Rhodothermus marinus: one gene and its partner. The protein of the gene in region 1 interacts with the protein of each later gene in a pairwise test. Links are inferred from orthologs where the notes say so. Each region holds a gene or a part of one and is shown on either strand. Other genes may lie near its edges.

Region 1 (6,379 bases):
GCCTGGAGCGCTCCGAGGCTGCCCGCGAAGCCTGCCGACAGGCGCGACGCCTGGACGATCGCTCCGCGGCCGTACGCCTCCATTGCGCCGTGGTGGACTGGCTGGCGGGGGGACCGCAGGAGGCCACGCTGCAGGAAGCACAGGCCACTCTGCCCGATCCCCCCGAACCCTGGATGCCGGAAACGCTCGGCTGGCTGTATCTGCAGGCCGGACGGCCCGAGCTGGCCCGTGCGGTGCTGCAACAGGCCCTGCAAACCGGCCACGCCGGTCCGCTTACCTACGCCTATCTGGGCGAGGCCCTGGCCCGGCTGGGCCATCTGGACGAAGCCCGGCGCATCTGGCAGGAAGCCCTCCGGAAAGACCCGGACAACGCCTACCTTCATCACCTGCTGACCACCCACTGAGCGCACCATGCGCCCGGCTGCTCTCCTGACATTGCTGATTGGCCTTCTGTTTCTGCTGGGCGGATGTGCCCGTGGGCCGCGCCTCGCCGAGCGTCCCGAACTACCCGAACGCTTTCCCTACCACTCGGCCGAACAGATCCGCTACCGGCTCCGCCTCCCGCTCGACACGCTTCGCGCGTTCACCGGCCGGGCCAGCCTGCAGGTGCACACACCCGAAGGCACCGACAACCTTTCGGCCACCATCGCAGCCCGCCGGGACGACACGCTGCTCATCCGCCTGAGCCCCGGCTGGGGCATCGAAGCGGCCCGGCTGCTGATCACACCCGACAGTGTACTCCTGCACGACCGCATTCATCACCGACTCTACTTCGGTGCCCGTACCGAGCTGGCCGTGCGTCAGCTTCCGCTGCTCACCGAGAGCGATCCGTTCCTGAGCCTGCTGGGCGCGCTGTATCCACCGCCCGGACGCTGGCTCGTCACCGCCGACTCCGGCCATTACTACCTGCACGATCCCGACGGGCTTTTTCGTTATGTAGTGGATCCAGCACGATGGCGGGTGATGCGCTACGAACGCTACGATCCGAGCGGCACGCTTGTTGAGTCGTACCGGTTCGAGGCGTTCGACCGGTTCGGCCAGGTGTTTCTTCCCCGAAGACTGCTGCTCGAACGCCCCGCCGTCGGCGTGACAGTGCGCCTGTACTATCGGGAGCTGGCGCTCAACCCGCCCGCCCTGCAGTTTGCCTGGAATCCGGATGCGCGCACGCGCCGCATTCCGTTTCAAGCCATGATGGAGCGACCATGAGGCGTCTGCTGCTCTGCCTGCTGTTGACGACGAGCGCAGGGACGGCCCTGGCCCAGCAGGACCGTACCGAGATCGAACGCCGCCTGCAGGCGCTCCGCGAGCAGATCCGTCAGGAAGAAGCGCGTCTGGCCGAAACGGCCGAGGCCGAGCAGGCCACGCTGCAGACGCTCGAAAGCATCGAACGCCAGATCGCCATCCGTCGCGAACTGATCCGGAGCTACCGGGAACGTCTGGAAGAGCTGGCCCGCACGATCGACTCGCTGCAGCAGGCCGCCCGGGCGCTCAGCCAGGAGATCGAAGCGCTGAAAGCGCAGTATCGCCGCCGGGCGCTGCACGCCTACAAGTACGGTCGCATGCACGAACTGGCCCTGCTGCTCTCGGCGCAGTCCATCAACCAGATGCTCATTCGAGCCCGCTACCTGAGCCGCTTTGCGCGGCAACGACAGGCCAAGCTCGACGCCATCCAGCAGGCGACGGCCGCCCTGGAAGCCCGTCGCCAGGAGCTGCTGGCCGCCCGCCAGGAAACCGAGCAATTGCTGCAGGAGGCCGAGGCCGAGCGGCAACGCCTGGCGCGTCTGGAGCGTGAGCGCCGCCGCGTGATCGAAGCGCTCCGTGCCCAGCGCGTCTCGCTGGAGCAGTCGCTGGCCCAGAAACGACAGGCCGCCCGCGAGCTGGAGTCGCGCATCCAGGCGTTGCTCGCAGCCGAACGGGAGCGGCAACGCGCCCGCGAGGCGGCCGATCCGTCGGCCGCCGTGGCTTTTGCCGAGCTGACCGGTTCGTTCGAGCAGAACCGCGGCCGGCTGCCCTGGCCGGCCGAAGGCGCCGTCGTCGAACCCTTCGGCGAAGTGGTCAACCCCGTTTATGGCACGCGCACGCCCAATCCCGGCATCCTGATCGCCACCGCCCCCCAGGCCGAGGTGCGGGCCATCTTCGACGGCCGCGTGATCGCCATCGACGCCATGCCGGAGTACGGCACCTACATCCTCATCCAGCACGGCGAATACCAGACGTTCTACAGCAACCTGTCGCTCGTGTACGTGTCGGTCGGCCAGGAAGTGCGGGCCGGACAGGTTATCGGCCGGGCCGGCACCGACGCCGAACCCAAACGCGCCGGCGTGTTCTTCTCGCTTTTCCGGGGTGGCCAGGTGCTCAATCCTATGCCCTGGCTTCGCCCCCGCTGAGGCGTTCCGGCGATTTCACATAAGCTTGCCGGAGCATCCGGGCAATTACGCACGCCAGCGGTTATTTTTGAGAGGTTTCCGGCATTCACGCAAAAACCCGCTGCAGGTCAGCTATGGCTAATAACGCCCGTTACGACGTCGTGGTGATCGGGTCCGGTCCCGGCGGCTACGAGACCGCCATCCGGGCCTCCCAGCTCGGCTTCAAGACCGCTATCATCGAAAAGAACAAGCTCGGCGGCGTCTGCCTCAACATCGGCTGCATTCCCACCAAGGCGCTGCTGAAAAGCGCCGAAATGGTGGCCGAAGCGCGCAACCTGGAAGCCTACGGCCTGAAGCTCAAGGGCGAGGTGGAGCCCGACTTCGCCAAGGTGATCGAGCGCAGCCGCGCCGTCGCCGACAAAATGAGCAAGGGCGTGGCCTTCCTGATGAAGAAAAACAAGATCGACGTCATCTGGGGCCAGGCCCGCCTGGTGGGCAAGGGTAAGATCGACGTGCAGCCGTCGGTCAACATGGACGGCGAAAAGATCGGCGAGCCGCGTACGGTCGAGGCCACGCACATCATCCTGGCCACCGGAGCCCGCGCCCGTCAGATTCCGGCGCTGCCCGTCGACGGCAAAAAGATCATCACCTACAAGGAAGCCATGCTCCAGAAGGAGCAGCCCAAACGGCTGGTGATCGTCGGGGCCGGCGCCATCGGGGTCGAGTTCGCGTACTTCTACCACCATATGGGCACCGAGGTCACGCTCATCGAACTGATGGACCGCATCGTGCCCGTCGAGGACGCCGAGATCTCGAAGGAGCTGGAACGGGCCTACCGGAAGATGGGCATCAAGGTGATGACCGGGGCCCAGGTGGAGTCGGTCGACACGAAGGGCAAGGAGCTGAAAGTCAAGGTCAAAACGAAAAACGGCGAGGAAATCATCAAGGCCGATCAGGTGCTCTCGGCCGTCGGCGTGGTGGGCAACATCGAAGACCTGGGCCTGGAGGACCTGGGCGTCGAGACGAAGCCCGGCCAGATCGTCGTGGACCAGTTCTATCGGACGAACGTCGAGGGCATCTACGCGATCGGCGACGTGGCCGGACCGCCCTGGCTTGCCCACAAGGCCAGCCACGAAGGCATTCTGTGCGTGGAGAAGATCGCGGGCAAAGAAGTGCAGCCGCTCAACTACAACAACATCCCGGGCTGCACCTACTGCCAGCCGCAGATCGCCTCGGTGGGCTATACCGAGGAGAAGGCCCGCGAGGCCGGCTACGACATCAAGGTGGGTAAATTCCCCTTCACGGCCTCCGGCAAGGCCACGGCCCTGGGCCACACGGAAGGCTTCGTGAAGGTGATCTTCGACGCGAAGTACGGCGAGTTCCTCGGCTGCCACATCATCGGCCACGACGCCACCGAACTGATCGCCGAGGCCGTCACGGCGCGGACGCTGGAGACCACCTACCACGAAATCATCGAATCCATCCATCCGCACCCGACGCTCTCGGAAGCGATCATGGAGGCTGCCCGCGCCGCCATCGGCGAGCCGATTAACATCTGAAGCGATCCATCGCAAGCATGCAGAGCCCCGGCGCTCAGATGCCGGGGCTTTTTCTTTGTATATTTTTGATGAAGCGAACCCATTAACCAGCCCGATCACGCCATGCGTCGCCTTGCGCTGCTGCTTCTGCTGCTCGGAGCGGGTTGCCGGCCGCAACCGGAAGCGCCGTCGCCGGCCATGCTGACCACGTTGCCCCCGCCGGGCTATGAGGTGCTCGACCTGAGCTACGCCTACGACGACTCGACGATCTACTGGCCCACGGCCGAAGGCTTTCAGCTCCGCATCGACCACCGGGGCTACACGGAAGCCGGCTACTACTACGAAGCGAACACCTTCTGCACGGCCGAGCACGGTGGCACGCACATCGACGCGCCCGTGCACTTTGCCGAGGGCAAGTGGAGTGTGGACGAGATCCCACTCACGCAGCTCATGGGGCCAGCCGTGGTGATCGACGTGTCGGAAAAAGCGCTGGCCGATCGGGACTACCAGATTCAGGTGGCCGACTTCGAGGCCTGGGAGGCCGTGCACGGACCGATTCCCGAAGGCGCCATCGTGCTGCTCCGCACCGGCTACGGCCGGTTCTGGCCCGATCGCGCGCGCTACATGGGCACCGATGCGCGTGGACCGGAGGCCGTCGCGCAGCTGCACTTCCCCGGCCTGCACCCCGACGCCGCCCGCTGGCTGCTCGAAAACCGCCGGCCTAAAGCCGTAGGCATCGACACGCCCAGCATCGATTACGGCCAGTCCACGCGCTTTGAGACACACCAGATACTCTTTGCCGAGAACGTCCCGGCCTTCGAGAACGTGGCGCACCTGGACCGCCTGCCGCCGCGCGGGGCCCTGCTGATCGCCCTTCCGATGAAAATCCGCCGCGGCAGCGGTGGTCCGCTGCGTATTCTGGCGCTGGTGCCCTCGGAGGCGTCTTAACCGATGCGTGCATACCTCCTTCTCAGCAGACGACGGTGCTCTACGCAACGGGCAGCTTTACGACCTGACAGGCGGAGGCCCCGCCTCTGTACGTAAAACACACGGGGCCGCCGACCTGTGCCGACGGCCCCGCATGGAGGCATCCCCCGAAAAACCGCTACGCTTCGGAGCGGGCGGCTGACGATTCAGCGGGGGCCCCATCGCCGCCCGCCGTCACGTAGCGATCGCCAGGGAATTGCTTGATGTGCTCTTTCTGCACGGGCTTGCCCGTCCCCTTCGCGACGGGCGAAGCCTCGTGGATATAGTAATCGCGGTTAGGCAGCGTGTCGACGTACCGCAACGTAGCCTGTGCGGCCCGACGCATGCTCTCGTCGGCGTTGCGCCGCAGCAGACCCAGGTTCTGCTGGATGCGGATTTCCAGCAGGTCGAACAGGTGCTCGAAGGCGGCCCGGTCCTTTTCGAAGGCCACACCGGAGGCGCCTTTGCGGAGCTGGCGGTCCATGTCCGACAGCGCCGCGCTCAGCGCGAACAGGTACATGGCGTTGTCGGCCAGGCGTGCCTGCTGCGCCTGCCGGGTCACGATGGCATCGCCCTCCCACTTGCTCAACAGCTTAAAGTAGTGCGAGTGCTGCTGCACCAGGCGGGCCAGACGGTCGGCCCAGGGGCGAAGGCTCGGGTGCACGCGGCGGATGCGGGGCGCTTCGGGCCGGATGCCGAGAAACAGCTCGGCCGCCAGCGGCAGTGCCCGCTTCAGCAGACGCGGGTTGAACGCATTACTGACAATGCGCTGCAGGTTCTCCACAGGCGACTGGTCGCGATCCCAGCCCAGCGCCTGCTTGATGGCCAGCATCTGCTCGGCAAGCTGCTTACCGCCATAGGCGAAGATGTAGGACTGCATCACCTCGTTCGCCCCCTCCACAATGCGATGAATGCGGTGGTCGCGCCAGACCCGCTCCAGTTCGTTTTCGGTCATGTAGCCCTCGCCGCCCATGATCTGCATCGCCTCGTCGATCACCTCCCAGCCCATCTGCGAGCAGAAGACCTTGGCAGCGGCCGTCTCGATCATAATGTCTTTATCCTGACGGTCGAGCATGCCCGTGACCATGTAGAGCATGGCCCGCATGCCGTAGGTCAGGGCCGCCATCTTGGCGATCTTCTGCTGAATGGCCTCGAAGTCGGCAAGCGGACGGCCGAACTGGTAGCGGGTCTGCGCCCACTTCGTGCTCTGTTCCATGGCCCAGGTGGCCCCGCCCAGCACACCGGCCGAGAGCGTACAACGCCCGTAGTTGAGACAGCTCAACGCCACGTTCAGGCCTTTGCCCTCTTTGTAGAGCAGGTTCTCGCGCGGGACCTTCACGTTCGTGAAGCGGATGCGCGCCTGCCAGGTACCCCGGATGCCGGCCTTGCTGCGGTTCTTCTCGAACACGTCCACGCCCTCCATGTCGGGCGTGACGATCAGTGCCGTCACCCGGTCTTCTTCCTTGCCGGTCTTCGGGTTCTTCAGGCGCTGCTTGGCCATCACGGTCA
Region 2 (6,526 bases), 2.0 Mb from region 1 along the record:
GCGGTCCGGTCTGATCCCAGAAATTGCGCATCTGCGCCGCCATGTTGCCAAAGCGCGTGGGCGTGCCCACGATGATCGCGTCGTACTCGGGCAGCTCGTCCACCGTGGCGATCGGGGCCTCCTGATCCAGCTTGACTCCGATCTGGCGTGCCCGTTCTTCCGGAATCAGCTCGGGCACACGTTTGACCACGACTTCGACGCCCTCCACTTCGGCGGCGCCGGCCGCCACCTCCCGGGCCAGCGCTTCGATGTGGCCGTACATGCTGTAGTACAGCACCAGCACCCGTGTTTTCTCCATGGCTGACGACAACTGGTTTTTGAGAAGGAATGATTGTTTGTTTGAACAAATGAATTTTGAGTGTGGCAACCGGTTTCGTGAAAGGTTGCGAAAAGATGCAACCGTGCTGTAATGGAAGCCCTTCGCCAGGGGCATGGCCGAACCGGAAACCGAGGGCGGTCCGAGGCTTTCTTCAGTCCGAAGGAAACGGCGGTGTGTGATGGAGGAGCGGTCGGTTGCGCAGCAGGTGAACCGGGAGCGTGTGGTGGTGCTGGGGTGGGGGCGGGCGCTATTGTGGCAACTGGCCCATCCGCTGGTGGCCGTCGCCGTGGCGCGGCACTCGGACTTTTCCCGTTCGCTGCGGGCCGCCTGGCGACGCTTTACGCGCACGGTGCAGGCGATGCGGCGCTTGAGCTTCGGCACCGAGGCGGAGGCCGACGAGGTGGCCCGCTGGATCCGACAGGCGCACCGCCGCGTGCAGGGCAGGCTGGCCGAGCCGCTGGGGCCGTTTCCGGCCGACACGACGTACCGGGCCGACGATCCGGCGCTGCTCACCTGGGTACACGTGACCACCGTCGAGGCGACGCTCCATGCCTACGAGACGTTCGTTCGGCCCCTGACGCCTGAGGAGCGCGACCGTTACTGTCGGGAAGCCCGGACGATGGAAGCCTGGCTGGGGCTTTCGCCGGGCACCTTTCCGGATTCGTGGGCGGCGCTGACGGCGCATCTGCAGGCCGTGCGGGACAGCGGAGTGCTTCAGGTGACCCCCATAGCGCGTCAGATGGCCGAACATGTGCTGGCACCTACGCCGTGGGTGGCGCCGCCCACGAAACCCTGGCGGCTGCTGACGCTCGGCCTGCTTCCGCCGGAGCTGCGCGCGGCGTACGGGTTCGCCTGGAGCGAGCGCGACGAGCGGGCCTTCCGGCGACTTGTCGCGTTCATTCGCCGGGGCGTGTCGCAAGCGCCGCGTCGCGTCCGCTTCTGGCCCGAGGCTCGAGGGTTGCGCCTCCCGCCGAGTCGTTGACGCAATCCTCGCTGGCATTCTCGCCGAAAATGTGTTTTCTTTCAGGACTCCTGATCAGGCAGCCATCCGAGTTTCCATGCGTACGTTTCTGCTCCAATCCGACCCGAATGCTGAGAACGAGACGCCCGAGCCGTTGCCGGAAGCCGCCGCGCGCATTCTGGAGGGACTCAATCCCGTGCAGCGGCAGGCCGTGCAGGTGACCGAAGGGCCGGTGCTGATCATTGCCGGACCGGGTTCGGGCAAGACGCGCACGCTCACGCATCGGATCGCCTATCTGATTGCCACCGGACGGGCCCGACCGCACCAGATTCTGGCCTTGACCTTCACGAACAAGGCGGCCCGCGAGATGATGGAGCGCATTGAGCGCCTGGTGGGCCCCGAGGCCGCCCGGCACATCTGGATGGGGACCTTCCACGCGATCTTCGCCCGCATCCTGCGCCGCGAAGGGCACCGCATCGGCTACACGCCGGACTTCAGCATCTACGACACGGACGACGCGGAGCGACTGCTGCGCGAGCTGATGGCGCGTTACCACATCGATCCGCGCCAGTACAGCCCGCGCACGATCCGTCATCTGATCTCCAGCGCCAAAAACCAGATGATCGGGCCGGAGGAATACGCCCGTCTGGTGGCTTCGCCCGTGCAGGAAAAGGCGGCAAAGCTCTACGGCCCCTACCAGGAGGCGCTGCGCCGGGCCAACGCGCTGGATTTCGACGACCTGTTGCTCAAGCCCATCGAACTGTTCGAGCAGCATCCCGACGTGCTGCAGCGCTACCAGGAGCGCTGGCGCTATTTGCACATCGACGAGTACCAGGACACGAACCGGGCGCAGTACGTGCTGGCGCGCAAGCTGGCCGAGGCGCACCGTAACCTGTGCGTGGTGGGCGACGACGCCCAGTCGATCTATGCCTTCCGGGGGGCCGACATCGGCAACATCCTGTCGTTTCAGCGAGACTATCCCGACGCAACCACGATCCGGCTGGAGCAGAACTACCGCTCCACGCGCCGCATCCTGAAACTGGCCGAGGCGATCATCCGGCACAACCGGGATCAGCTCGAAAAGCGGCTCTGGACCGAAAACCCGGAGGGCGATCCGATCGTGCTGATCGAGGCGCTTTCGGAGCGCGACGAAGCCCAGAAGGTGGAGCAGCGCATCCGGGACCTGCACGTGCGCTACGGCTATGCCTTTCGCGATTTTGCCGTGCTCTACCGCACGAACGCCCAGAGCCGTTCGCTCGAAGAAGCGCTCCGGCGCGGCGGCATTCCCTATCGCGTGGTGGGCGGGCTGTCGTTCTACCAGCGCAAGGAAATCAAAGACGTGCTGGCCTACCTGCGCCTGCTCGTGAACCCGCACGATGCGGCCAGTCTCCAGCGCGTGATCAACTACCCGGCGCGCGGGATCGGTCAGCGTACGGTCGAGGCGTTGATGGACTATGCCCGCCAGCACGGTCTGAGCCTGTGGCAGGCCATCGAGCGCGTGGAGGAGGTTGGGCTCCCGACGCGCGCGCAGAAGGCCGTGCAGGAGTTTCACTTCCTGATCGCCCGCCATGCGGCCAAGATGGACGCCATGCCGGTGGACGAACTGGCCCGCTCGCTGCTGCAGGAAAGCGGTCTGTTTGAGGAGTTGCGGCGCGAGGGTACGCCGGAGGCCCTGGCGCGCTGGGAGAACGTGCAGGAGCTGCTGAACGCCATCGCCGAGTACGTGGCCACGGCCGGCGAGCAGGCCACGCTGAGCGGCTTCCTGCAGGAAGTGGCGCTGCTGACCGATCTGGACGAAATGCCCGAAGACAACCGCGTCACGCTCATGACGCTGCACGCCTCGAAAGGGCTGGAATTTCCCGTGGTGTTCATCACCGGTCTGGAGGAGGGGCTTTTCCCGCTGGCGCAGGCCACGCAGGACCGCAAGGACCTGGAGGAAGAGCGGCGGCTGTTTTACGTGGGCGTGACGCGGGCGCAGCGGCACCTGTTTCTCTGCTATGCCCGCAGCCGCTATCGCTACGGCGAGCAGCAGCCCAGCGTCCGTAGCCGCTTTCTGGAAGAACTCGATACGGACGTGATCGTGACCGAGGCCGGGCTTCCCTTCCGCCGCGGCGAAGTGCTGGACCGTCACCCCCGGAGCGAGCGGTACGTGGAGATGGACCCGCACTACTACCGCCGGCCGTTGCAGCAGCGAAGCAGCTCCGCCGCAGCGCGGCGCGTGGTATACGACGAAGGGGCCGGCGAGATCGTGCCCGGTGCCCGCGTGGAGCATGCGATCTTCGGCGAGGGCAAGGTGCTGGCGCTGGAGGGACAGGGCGATCAGGCCCGGGCCATCGTCTTCTTCCCTGAAGTGGGCCAGAAGAAGCTCGTGCTCAAATTTGCCCGCCTCCGCCGCATCGATTGAATCGAGTATCGCGCGGGCGAGGTTGTCATAGCAGCCTGTCTGGAAAGGAAGCGGTGTGATCGGCCTGTCAAAATTATGAAATCGCCGATTCACTGGTGCATGATGGCTCAATATCGATCTACGGACATGACAGGGCGGACACTGAGGGCCGCCCCTGCGTTCTCACATGCACCATGACGTCTGGGAAATTCTATTTTCTGTAAATGGTGATCGGCCCGTCAACAGGCACCGAGTTGAGAATCAGCGAATCCCGATTGACGCCCCAGAGCAGGGGCGTGTCCAGAAATTCCCGAAGCGTCTCGCGGTAGGCCAGCGTGTCGTTGCGGTACACCTCGACGATGCCTTCCGGCCGGATGATGAGCGTTTCGGTGTATCCCGCCGAGCAGGACGTCCAGACGGACGGTGGTCCGCTCACCGTGAAGAAAACGGCCGTCTTTACCCACCGCCATTCGCCCCAGAGGATCGATGTGTCCCGGGAAAAGCGGCCCATGTCGATCCGGGGCGGCGTTTCGTCGCATTCGGATTCGGAAGGGCGCTCGATCGACACTTCCGGCTCGATCAGGGCACATCCCGTCAGCAGCAGGACCGCGCCCACAAGTGCATAGAGGCCGGCGCTTCCTTGCATCGGGGAAGAGCAGAAGAGTTTGATTTTCTATAAGATAAACTCAGGGCGTACTTGTTTCAAGGGCCAGCAGCAGCTCTGTGGCTTCCGGCGATCCGTCGTTCGGCGCCGGGGTGAGGTCCAGCAGCCGGCACATCAGGGCGTAGAGGTGGATGTTTTCGACGGAAGGAACGACCCGGCCGCGGGCGAAGGCCGGTCCGTGCGCGATCAGGATGCCGTGCATCGAGGGCAGCGTCGGGTCGTAGCCGTGCATGCCCATCGGGAAGCGGTCGGGCTGTTGTTCGAAGCGCGTGCGCGTGGTGATCGTCCAGCCTTCGTCGGCCAGCCCGACGATCGGCGGGATGCGGGGATGCGTGCCGAAGTGCAGGTGCGCCGGGAGTTCCGCTTTGCGGTACACGTGCAGGTGCGGATGGGCCTGCTGGAGCGCCTGTAATACGGCCTCGAAGCGGCCGGGACGCGGCGTAAGCATGAGCACCGGCGACCAGCTGACTACCTGCACGTCGTCGAGGGCGATGTAGTCGTCCAGAAAGATTACCCGCTCGCGGGAGGTGGCCGTCATGCCGTGGTCCGAGACGACGAGCAAATTCACCCGGTCAAGCAGCCCCCGTGCCCGCAAGCCGTCCACGAGCAGCCGCAGGTAACCGTCCACGCGCTGCACCGCTTCGGCCACCTCTGGCGCATCCGGGCCGTGTTCGTGGCCGGCGTGGTCCACTTCGCTGAAGTAGAGCGTCAGGAAGCGCGGGCGCAGCGAGTCGGGCAGGTCCAGCCATTCCAGCACCTGGCGCACGCGCGTCTCGCCGGGAATGCTTCCGTCATAGGGCACCCAGTAGGTGGGGCGAATGCCGCGGATTTCGGCTTCGGAGCCGGGCCAGAAATAGGTGGCCGTGCGCAGGCCCTGGCGTTCGGCCGTCACCCAGATCGGCTCGCCGTCGCGCCACCAGCGGCCGTCGGACACGGCATCGCGGTCGCTCAACCGAAACCATCCCAGCGTCGAATCGAACATCGTGTTGGCTACGATTCCGTGATGGTCCGGGTACAACCCCGTGACGATCGTGTAGTGATTGGGAAAGGTCAGGGACGGGAAGACCGGGATGAGTGCCTCGGCGCGTACGCCCTTGCGGGCCAGCGCGGTCATCGTGGGCGGCGCGTAGCGATCCAGATAGTCGGCGCGGAAGCCGTCGATCGAAATCAGCAGCAGCGGAGGGGGGCCGTCGTCCACCGGGGTCGTGCGGGTGGTACGGCATCCTGTGAGCCACCCGACAAGGAGCGTGGCAAGCAGAACGAGTCGGAGCACAGCAGCGTGTCGGTTCATGGCAGGCGAACGATTTCGTAGCCAAAAGGCGTCAGCGCCAGGCGGGCCAGTTTCAGGTGCTGGAGGGCGAACGGAATCCCGATGATCGTGATCGCGCAGACCAGCGCCGCCGCCAGGTGGGTGAGCGCGATCCAGACGCCGCCCAGCAGGAGCCAGAGCACGTTCATGGCCAGCGCCAGGCAGCCGGTGGCCGGCGGCTTTTCGCGCACGGTGTGGCCGAACGGAAAAAGCGCCAGCAGGGCCAGCTTGAAACACTGCAGGCCGAACGGGATCCCTACCAGCGTCAGGCACAGCAGCAGTCCGGCCAGCGCGTATTCAAGCGCTACCAGCAGGCCGCCCAGCACCAGCCAGAGCAGGTTTCCCAGCAGGCGCATCGCGTACTATCGGCCGAAGAAGTAGTACAGAATCAGACCACCGACCGGGAAGAAGATGATCAGCAGTGCCCAGAGCGCCTTGCTGGAAAACTCACGCTGACTGTTGGCCAGCTCGATGAGCGCCAGAATGTCGAGCACCACGATCACGGTGCCGCAGAAGCCGAGCGCCCAGAAGTTCTGAAGACGCTCGATCAGGTTCGGGCCACATCCGGCCAGCAGCAGCGCAGTGGCCCCGAGCAAAAGCAGTACAGGCAGACGACGCATGGTCGGTTCTTCGTTGGTGATGCAGCGTAAGAAATCGTGTACGTTGCAGAAAAGCAACCTGCTTTGAGACGCTACGAAAGATCTGACGATTCGGTTACAGACGGAACAGGAGGCGGGCTTCCCGGTAGGAGGCCGCGATTTTGAGCGTTCGAAGGCTAACCACCGATGAAATATGCGCATCGGGACGATCGAACTGGGCGAGCGGCCCCTGTTTCTGGCGCCCATGGAGGACGTGAGCGATCCGCCGTTCCGGCTGCTGTGCAAGCGCTA

The links.
Region 2: the proteins of lpdA (region 1) and GYH26_RS02060 interact in binary tests that used the Escherichia coli proteins (3 or more experiments, as listed by UniProt). The link is inferred for Rhodothermus marinus from one-to-one orthologs.

What each region holds. Positions count from the first base shown.
Region 1 is NZ_AP019797.1:2,485,509-2,491,887, forward strand. Bases 1,855-4,712 are described here. They hold lpdA (dihydrolipoyl dehydrogenase), read left to right. Parts: upstream 1,855-2,500; coding sequence 2,501-3,925; downstream 3,926-4,712. Other genes in these bases: GYH26_RS10765 (murein hydrolase activator EnvC family protein), read left to right, coding at 1,855-2,387; GYH26_RS10775 (cyclase family protein), read left to right, coding at 4,028-4,712. Outside these bases: GYH26_RS10755 (tetratricopeptide repeat protein), read left to right, coding at 1-404; GYH26_RS10760 (DUF4292 domain-containing protein), read left to right, coding at 412-1,206; more of GYH26_RS10765, read left to right, coding at 1,203-1,854; more of GYH26_RS10775, read left to right, coding at 4,713-4,852; GYH26_RS10780 (acyl-CoA dehydrogenase family protein), read right to left, coding at 5,010-6,379. UniProt on the Escherichia coli protein: Lipoamide dehydrogenase is a component of the glycine cleavage system as well as of the alpha-ketoacid dehydrogenase complexes.
Region 2 is NZ_AP019797.1:449,351-455,876, forward strand. The notes cover bases 1,026-4,030. They hold GYH26_RS02060 (ATP-dependent helicase), read left to right. Parts: upstream 1,026-1,377; coding sequence 1,378-3,684; downstream 3,685-4,030. Other genes in these bases: GYH26_RS02055 (oxygenase MpaB family protein), read left to right, coding at 1,026-1,301; GYH26_RS02065 (hypothetical protein), read right to left, coding at 3,875-4,030. In the rest of the region: wrbA (NAD(P)H:quinone oxidoreductase), read right to left, coding at 1-298; more of GYH26_RS02055, read left to right, coding at 498-1,025; more of GYH26_RS02065, read right to left, coding at 4,031-4,309; GYH26_RS02070 (ectonucleotide pyrophosphatase/phosphodiesterase), read right to left, coding at 4,350-5,618; GYH26_RS02075 (YccF domain-containing protein), read right to left, coding at 5,615-5,992; GYH26_RS02080 (PLD nuclease N-terminal domain-containing protein), read right to left, coding at 5,999-6,256; tRNA dihydrouridine synthase DusB, read left to right, coding at 6,429-6,526. UniProt on the Escherichia coli protein: A helicase with DNA-dependent ATPase activity. Unwinds DNA duplexes with 3'-5' polarity. Translocates on single-stranded DNA with 3'-5' polarity. Initiates unwinding more efficiently from a nicked substrate than double-stranded DNA.